DNA from 3 places in the Clostridium sp. NSJ-145 genome. Region 3 is predicted to be linked to each of the others. Evidence: predicted binding sites of a transcription regulator. Region 3 holds the regulator's gene; each other region holds the start of a gene.
The links. Region 3 encodes Rex, which represses fermentation and respiration genes when NADH is low (regulators of the CRP and FNR family bind a similar motif). Its sites were predicted from a motif close to ATTGTTAANNNNTTAACAAT; they were not measured.

Region 1 (2,281 bases), on a different contig from region 3:
ATGACACATTCCACCTGTGTGTAACTGAATTACTTTAGCACCTGTTTTAGATATTGTATTAGCATCTACATCTGAATCAATATCGGCCTCCATAACACCTATTTTCATTTCATCTTTTAAAGTTTCTATTGTTCTTAAAAGAGTAGTTGTTTTCCCTGACCCTGGAGATGACATTAAATTTAATAAGAATGTCTTTTCATTTTTTAACTTTTCTCTAAGTAAATCTGCTTGCTTATCATTGTCATCAAAAATACTTTCCTTGACTTCAATAACCTTGTACTTCTCCATAATATTCTCTCCTTTTATCAACATAATTTGTTAGTTTTTTAACATTATTGTTCAAAAAATTTTACTTTACACAAACTTTAGTATTTTCTTCTTTAATCTTTTTGTAAGTTTCTAATTCACAATATAACTCGTCTTTTAATGGATTTTTATGTTTTTTAATAATTGTTCTAATTTGATATATAGCTACAGCTAAATTGGCTAATAATGATATTATACTGATTGTGTAGTAAGCAGTTGGATTATGTGATGATTGTATAGCATGTTGTCCCGTTGATAATATATTGGGGAATGTCATTACTATCATCATCCAAAATGCTAATGTTTGTGCTCTATGTTGTAACCACGCACCTTTTTTTATTGTAAATGCTGGAATAGTTGCAGCTAATAATAAACCTAATCCAGAATATAACGCTCTGTCAGTAACACAATTGTATACATATGCAAAATTCCAAATATCATAAGCTATAATCCAAAACCAACACATATCAGGCCATATCATATCTTTTTGTTTATTTTTACTGATTATAATACCGAACCAGCCACAAATAGTAAGCATATTTAATATTCCAGCTGCTGCATTTAAATAATTCCAATTTCCGCCTAAATAAGTCATTCCATCTATTACACCACTTAAGTTAACGATTTCAATTTCTCTAATAACGGCCTCTAAAATATTAATAGCAAGTATTCCTGGTACTAATAAATAAAACCATTTTTTAGCTTGTACTTTTTTAAAATATCTTAGTGTCATAAATATAATGCAACCTGCTAAAGCTGAATAAGTTTTTACCCATTGAAACCAATTTGCTGTTTGCACTCCTGTCCCTGGACCCGATGTTCGTGGCCATACAAAAATAGTTAGTATTATCGGTACTATTACAAATGATATAGTTCCAGTAATCTTGCTATACCTTCCAAATTCATTTAAGAGCATAAGTCCTACAACTACAGCAATAAAAATAAGCCAAGTAGATAAAGAAATATTTTGAAAGAAAAACATTGTTATTACCCCCACTTTAAATTTTTTTAATTTTCTGAAAACATAACAGCTGTTATTTCAATTATACTTTGTTAAAGCTTAATCAACAAGAACAATTTAACAATTTTATAAGTTTATGGTATAATTCTTTTGAGATTGGATATGGAAAATTTAAAAAGTAAAGCTATTATAAAAAAAGAAAAAATCATAGATGCTGCAGTAAAAGTATTTTTACAAAAAGGTTTTGAGAAAGCCACTGTTAGAGAAATTGCAAGAGAAGCTGGAATTACTACAGGAGCAATTTATCATCATTATAGAAATAAAGATGAATTAATTCACGATGCTGTCACAAAGCATATTCACTTTATTGACAGCCTAAATGCCTATAAAGGAAATTCTCTAAAACCTTCTTCTGAAATTATTGATGAAATAAAAGTAGCAGCTTCAAAAAGACTTAGCAATCTTACGGCTCAACGTCTTCATATATTGCTTACAGCAAATGTTTTACTTGATGAGAATACATTATTAGATGAATATAAAGAAACCTACGAATCAATAATATCGAAAACTTCTGATATGTTTGTATATACCTACGGAATTGAAAATGAGAAATACAAAAAAATAGTTGCTTCTATTTTAGTAGCTGCCTTAGATGGATTTGCAATACAAGCTTCTTTAGGAATTCTTGATACTAATGATAAAGAATATATTAATACTATTACAGATTTTTTTGCTAAACTCGGAGAGCATCTAATTATTAGTCATAAGTAAATTGTTCGCGAAGCTCACAGGTGAAAGGTCGACTTCGTCAAAGTGAAAATGCTACTAGCGTAGCGGGGAAAAGTTAACTACGTTAAGGGGAAAATGATACTATAAGTATCAGAGAAAAGCATTTTATCTCATTAGAGATCTTTTCCCTATTGCCATAGGCAATATTTTCTCCTCAGCTTCAGCTGACTTTTCCCCTTTGACGAAGTCAAACTTTTCACCAAAGTACTTCGCACTTTATTTCAA
Region 2 (2,281 bases), on a different contig from region 3:
ATTATTGCGAAATGTTGATGGAAGCATATTTTTAGATGAAGATCAGCTTGAAGAACTACAAGATGAGTTAGAAGATAGGCTTGAAGATGAAATAGAAAATGAAGATGAAGATGAAGATGAAGATGAAGATGAAGACGAAGACGATGAATATGATGAGAATGATGATATTGATGATGACGAAAAGAATGAGGATTAATGGTTGATCTAAATTCTTTAACTTGATATGATTAAAGCATTAAAAGGTTAGAGTGATTTTAAAAATTACCCTAACCTTTTTTATTGAAAAAATATATTTATATAAGGTTTGTCAAATTTCCATTTGACTAAGTCAAACTTTTCACCAAATTGCTATGAAATTTACTTAATTGATGATTTTCCTGTTAAATAGTCAATTTCTATTTTGATAACGGTAGTTGAGGCTTTAGCTTTTTCTACGTAAGCTTTTCCTTTTTCTAAATATTCTGGAGAGTATTTTTTTATAAATTCTATAAGAGCAGCTTCTTTAACGGTGCCTATAACCCAAGAAGCAGTACCGAAGGCAACTACACTTTTATATTTAGTGGTGAATTTCTCAGGGATTATACATGTATCAGTAACTACACAAAAAGATACTTTAGAATTATTAGCGATATTATCAAGTTTATGGCCATAAGGAGAAGAATGAAAATATATAGCATTATCATAGTATACATAATTTAATGGAGTAGCATATGGCATACCATATTCATCCACTGTAGCTAGAGTTCCATATTCGGCTGAATTTAAAATAGTAGTTATATCATTATCAAAAATTTCTCTAGATTTTTTACGAATTTCTCTAAACATAATTTGACCTCCCAAAACTCATAAGAGATATTAATATAATTATATTTATTTTAAAATAATTAAATTACTTAAATAGAAGTATAGTATTATCTTACAATTATAAGATTTATATAGTAATAAAATTGTTAGAAAATTCAATAATAAGAATAAATAAATTGCAAAGTCAATTCATAAGCGGTTGTTAAAGTATTAAAAAAAGTATGATTTTATTATAAATATAATACAAAAATGAATGTTATCCACAAAATTCTTGTAGACAAATGGCGAAAAATGATATATCTTTTAATTAGATATTATTAAGGGGGGAGACCAAATGGTACTTATAGGAATTTTAATAGTAATAATCGGATTTGCGTTGAAGTTTGATAGTATTGCAGTAATAATAATTTCAGCTATCGCAACAGGATTAGCAGCACATATGGACATAAATGAGATTTTAACAATCTTAGGAAAGACTTTTGTTAATCAAAGGTTAATGACTATATTTATTCTTACTCTACCTGTAATTGGTATATCAGAAAGATATGGTTTAAAAGAAAAAGCAGTTCAATTAATTAAGCAAGTTAAGAATCTTTCAACAGGAAAATTATTAACACTTTACTGCTTATTAAGACAAATTGGAGGAGCAATGAGCTTAAGAATAAGTGGACATCCTCAATTTGTTAGACCTTTAATAAACCCAATGGCTCAAGGTGCAGCTATAGGTAAATATGGTGAAATCGATAAGAAGACTGAAGAGAAAATTAAAGCTGCAGCAGCTTCAATGGATAACTACGGTAACTTCTATGGACAAAACCTTTTCTTAGCAAGTTCAGGAGTTTTACTTGTTGCAAATACTTTAACTGAATTAGGATACCCTACAAACGGTATTGATGTAGCAAAAGCTTCAATAGTAATAGCAGTAGTTGCATTTGTATTTGTTCTTGTACAAAATATGATGTTAGACAAGAAATTAGACAAGCAATACGGAATTAACAGTAAGACTAAGAAATAGGAGGAGACGTAATATGGATTTCGCAGCATTTTCAAATATGTTATTAGAGTTATTTTACATAATAATTGGTATTATGATGCTTAATACAGCAGTAGTAACTTTAAAAGATAAGAATCATAAAACAAAATACGGAACAGCATTATTCTGGTCATTACTAGGAATAATATTTATATTCGGACATAAATTACCTTACAATGTTGTTGGAGGAATGCTTGTTGTTATAGGTATCCTTACTTTAGCTAAACAAGTTAATCCTGGAACTATAAAAGCATTAGATGCAAAGTTCGGAGAAGAACAAGCTAATAAATTAGGATTAAAGGTATTTATACCTTCACTAGTAATAGCTGTATCAGCTTTACTTATAGCACAATTTACACCAATATCAGGAACAGCTTCAATAGGTGTTGCAGCAGTTCTTGCAATAATTGTAACGTTCTTCATAACTAAAGCTTCACCAAAAGT
Region 3 (2,281 bases):
TTTTAAATTGTGAGACTTATGTATAACGAATCTGCTACGTTATACATAAGTCTCTATTTTTTTAGGAAAAATAAGATGAAACTTTAAGTAAAATAATTGATAGGTATTAATATTAATTTAAATATAAAAATATAAGAGTTTAAAATGTGGAGGAGATTATGGATTTATTAAGTTTAGTTTTTTTAGCAGTAGGGTTAGCGATGGATGCTTTTGCTGTTTCAGTAGCATTAGGTCTAAAAATTCCAGTAAAGGAGAAATGGAGAATAGCATTAAAAGCAGGATTGTTTTTTGGTATAGCACAAGGAGTTATGCCTTTAATTGGATGGATATTAGGAAATGGATTTAGTAGCTATATCGAAAAGTTTGATCATTGGATAGCATTTATTCTTTTATCTATTATCGGAGGAAAAATGATTTATGAAGCAATTCATCCTGATGAAGATGGGGATGATGAAGTAGATACTGGAATGAAAAGAATGTTTATATTAGCTATTGCAACAAGTATAGATGCATTAGCTGTAGGAGTTAGTTTTGCATTTCTAAATGTAAATATTATAACTGCTGTATTGATTATTGGAATAATAACCCTTGTAACTTCAGCTATAGGTGTTATAATAGGAAAGATATTTGGAGATTTATTTTCAGGTAAAGCTGAAATGGTTGGTGGAGTTATTCTGATATTAATAGGGGTAAAAATTTTATTAGAACACCTTGGAATATTTTAAAAAATAATATACACTATTACTTGTTTGATATACATTTAATAAAAAAATATTTACGAAAATAGCTCATCTATATTATTTTGATATATAGAATACTTGCTAAAAGTATGTTATTATATTATCAATGTATAAAAGTAGAGAAAGTGGACTTAATTAAATATAAGATACTTTAAGGAGAATTTAGATTATGGAAAGAAAAAAACACGTTTCTATGGCTGTAATTAAAAGATTACCTAAATACCATAGATATCTACAAGAGTTAATGGCAAATGATGTAGATAGAATTTCTTCAAAAGAGCTTGGGGAAAAAATAGGTTTTACAGCTTCACAAATAAGACAAGATTTAAATAATTTTGGAGATTTCGGACAACAAGGCTATGGATATAATGTAAAAGATCTTTATAACCAAATAGGATTAATATTAGGGTTAGACAGAGAATATAAAGCTTTAATAGTTGGAGCTGGTAATATAGGTCAAGCAATTGCTAACTATAGATTTTCTAAAGCAGGATTAAATATTAATGCAATTTTTGATGCAAATCCAAAATTATTAGGAATGAAGATTAGAGATATTGAGATACAAGATATTGATGAGTTAGAAAGATATGCACAAGCAAACCCAACAGACGTTGGAATTATTTGTGTACCAAGAATAAATGCCCAAAAGGTATGTGATATTCTAGTTAAATGTGGAATAAAGGGAATATGGAATTTTGCCCCTGTAGATTTAAAAGTACCAAGTGACGTAATAGTTGAAAATGTACACCTATCAGAGAGTTTATTAACTTTAATATATCTAATGCATAGCGAAGCAGCAGAACATGAACAAGATCAACAGGATGAATAGTCTTAGAAAAAGAATATTTATTTAATGAGAACATAATATATACATATATACTTTCAAAGTAGTAATAATTTACTATTTTGAAAGTATATTTTTTTATTTTTTAGGAGGATTATATTTAATTTTGATTGTGAAAAGAGCAGATAAAATTAAATATGGTAAAAAATAACTTAAATGTAAAAAGTTATTGAAAAGCTCTTTGTAAAGTAATATAATAATCACAGAAATTAAATTATTCCAATTACTATACTGAAGACGACAAGAAAGTATATTTTTTTAGCGATAATTGTTATAAAATTAACAATTGGTGATGATTTATGCTTTTTTTGATGATGAATTTTGTATAAAAGAGAGGAATGTTGAGAATGCAAGTTGATGTTGAGTTAAAAAATGTAATTTTTGAAACTGAAGGTAATTTAGCGACTATTACTATTAATAGACCAAAAGCTTTAAATGCCTTAAATTCAGACACTTTGAGAGAGTTAGACATAGTAATAGATAGCATTGAAAATAATAGTGATATTTATTGTGTAATAGTTACAGGAGCTGGTCAAAAAGCTTTCGTAGCTGGAGCTGATATTGCAGAAATGAAAGATTTAAATTCAACAGAGGCTGAGGAGTTTGGATTACTTGGTAATAAAGTATTTAGAAGATTAGAAACATTAGACAAGCCTGTAATTGCGGCTATACCTGGATTTGCTTTAGGGGGAGGTTG

Region 1: the regulator Rex is predicted to act here: its motif matches at 1,356-1,375, upstream of LQE93_RS09405 (DUF5692 family protein).
Region 2: the regulator Rex is predicted to act here: its motif matches at 1,003-1,022, upstream of LQE93_RS11470 (DUF969 domain-containing protein).

What each region holds. Positions count from the first base shown of each region.
Region 1 is NZ_JAJNOS010000009.1:54,902-57,182, reverse strand. It holds gene hypB (hydrogenase nickel incorporation protein HypB) at 1-288, opposite strand, end outside; gene LQE93_RS09405 (DUF5692 family protein) at 350-1,288, opposite strand; gene LQE93_RS09400 (TetR/AcrR family transcriptional regulator) at 1,430-2,038, shown strand.
Region 2 is NZ_JAJNOS010000012.1:12,066-14,346, forward strand. It holds gene LQE93_RS11460 (anti-sigma factor domain-containing protein) at 1-196, shown strand, start outside; gene LQE93_RS11465 (pyridoxamine 5'-phosphate oxidase family protein) at 358-825, opposite strand; gene LQE93_RS11470 (DUF969 domain-containing protein) at 1,139-1,819, shown strand; gene LQE93_RS11475 (DUF979 domain-containing protein) at 1,833-2,281, shown strand, end outside.
Region 3 is NZ_JAJNOS010000008.1:126,281-128,561, forward strand. It holds gene LQE93_RS08950 (manganese efflux pump MntP) at 159-725, shown strand; gene LQE93_RS08955 (redox-sensing transcriptional repressor Rex) at 910-1,569, shown strand; gene LQE93_RS08960 (short-chain-enoyl-CoA hydratase) at 1,932-2,281, shown strand, end outside.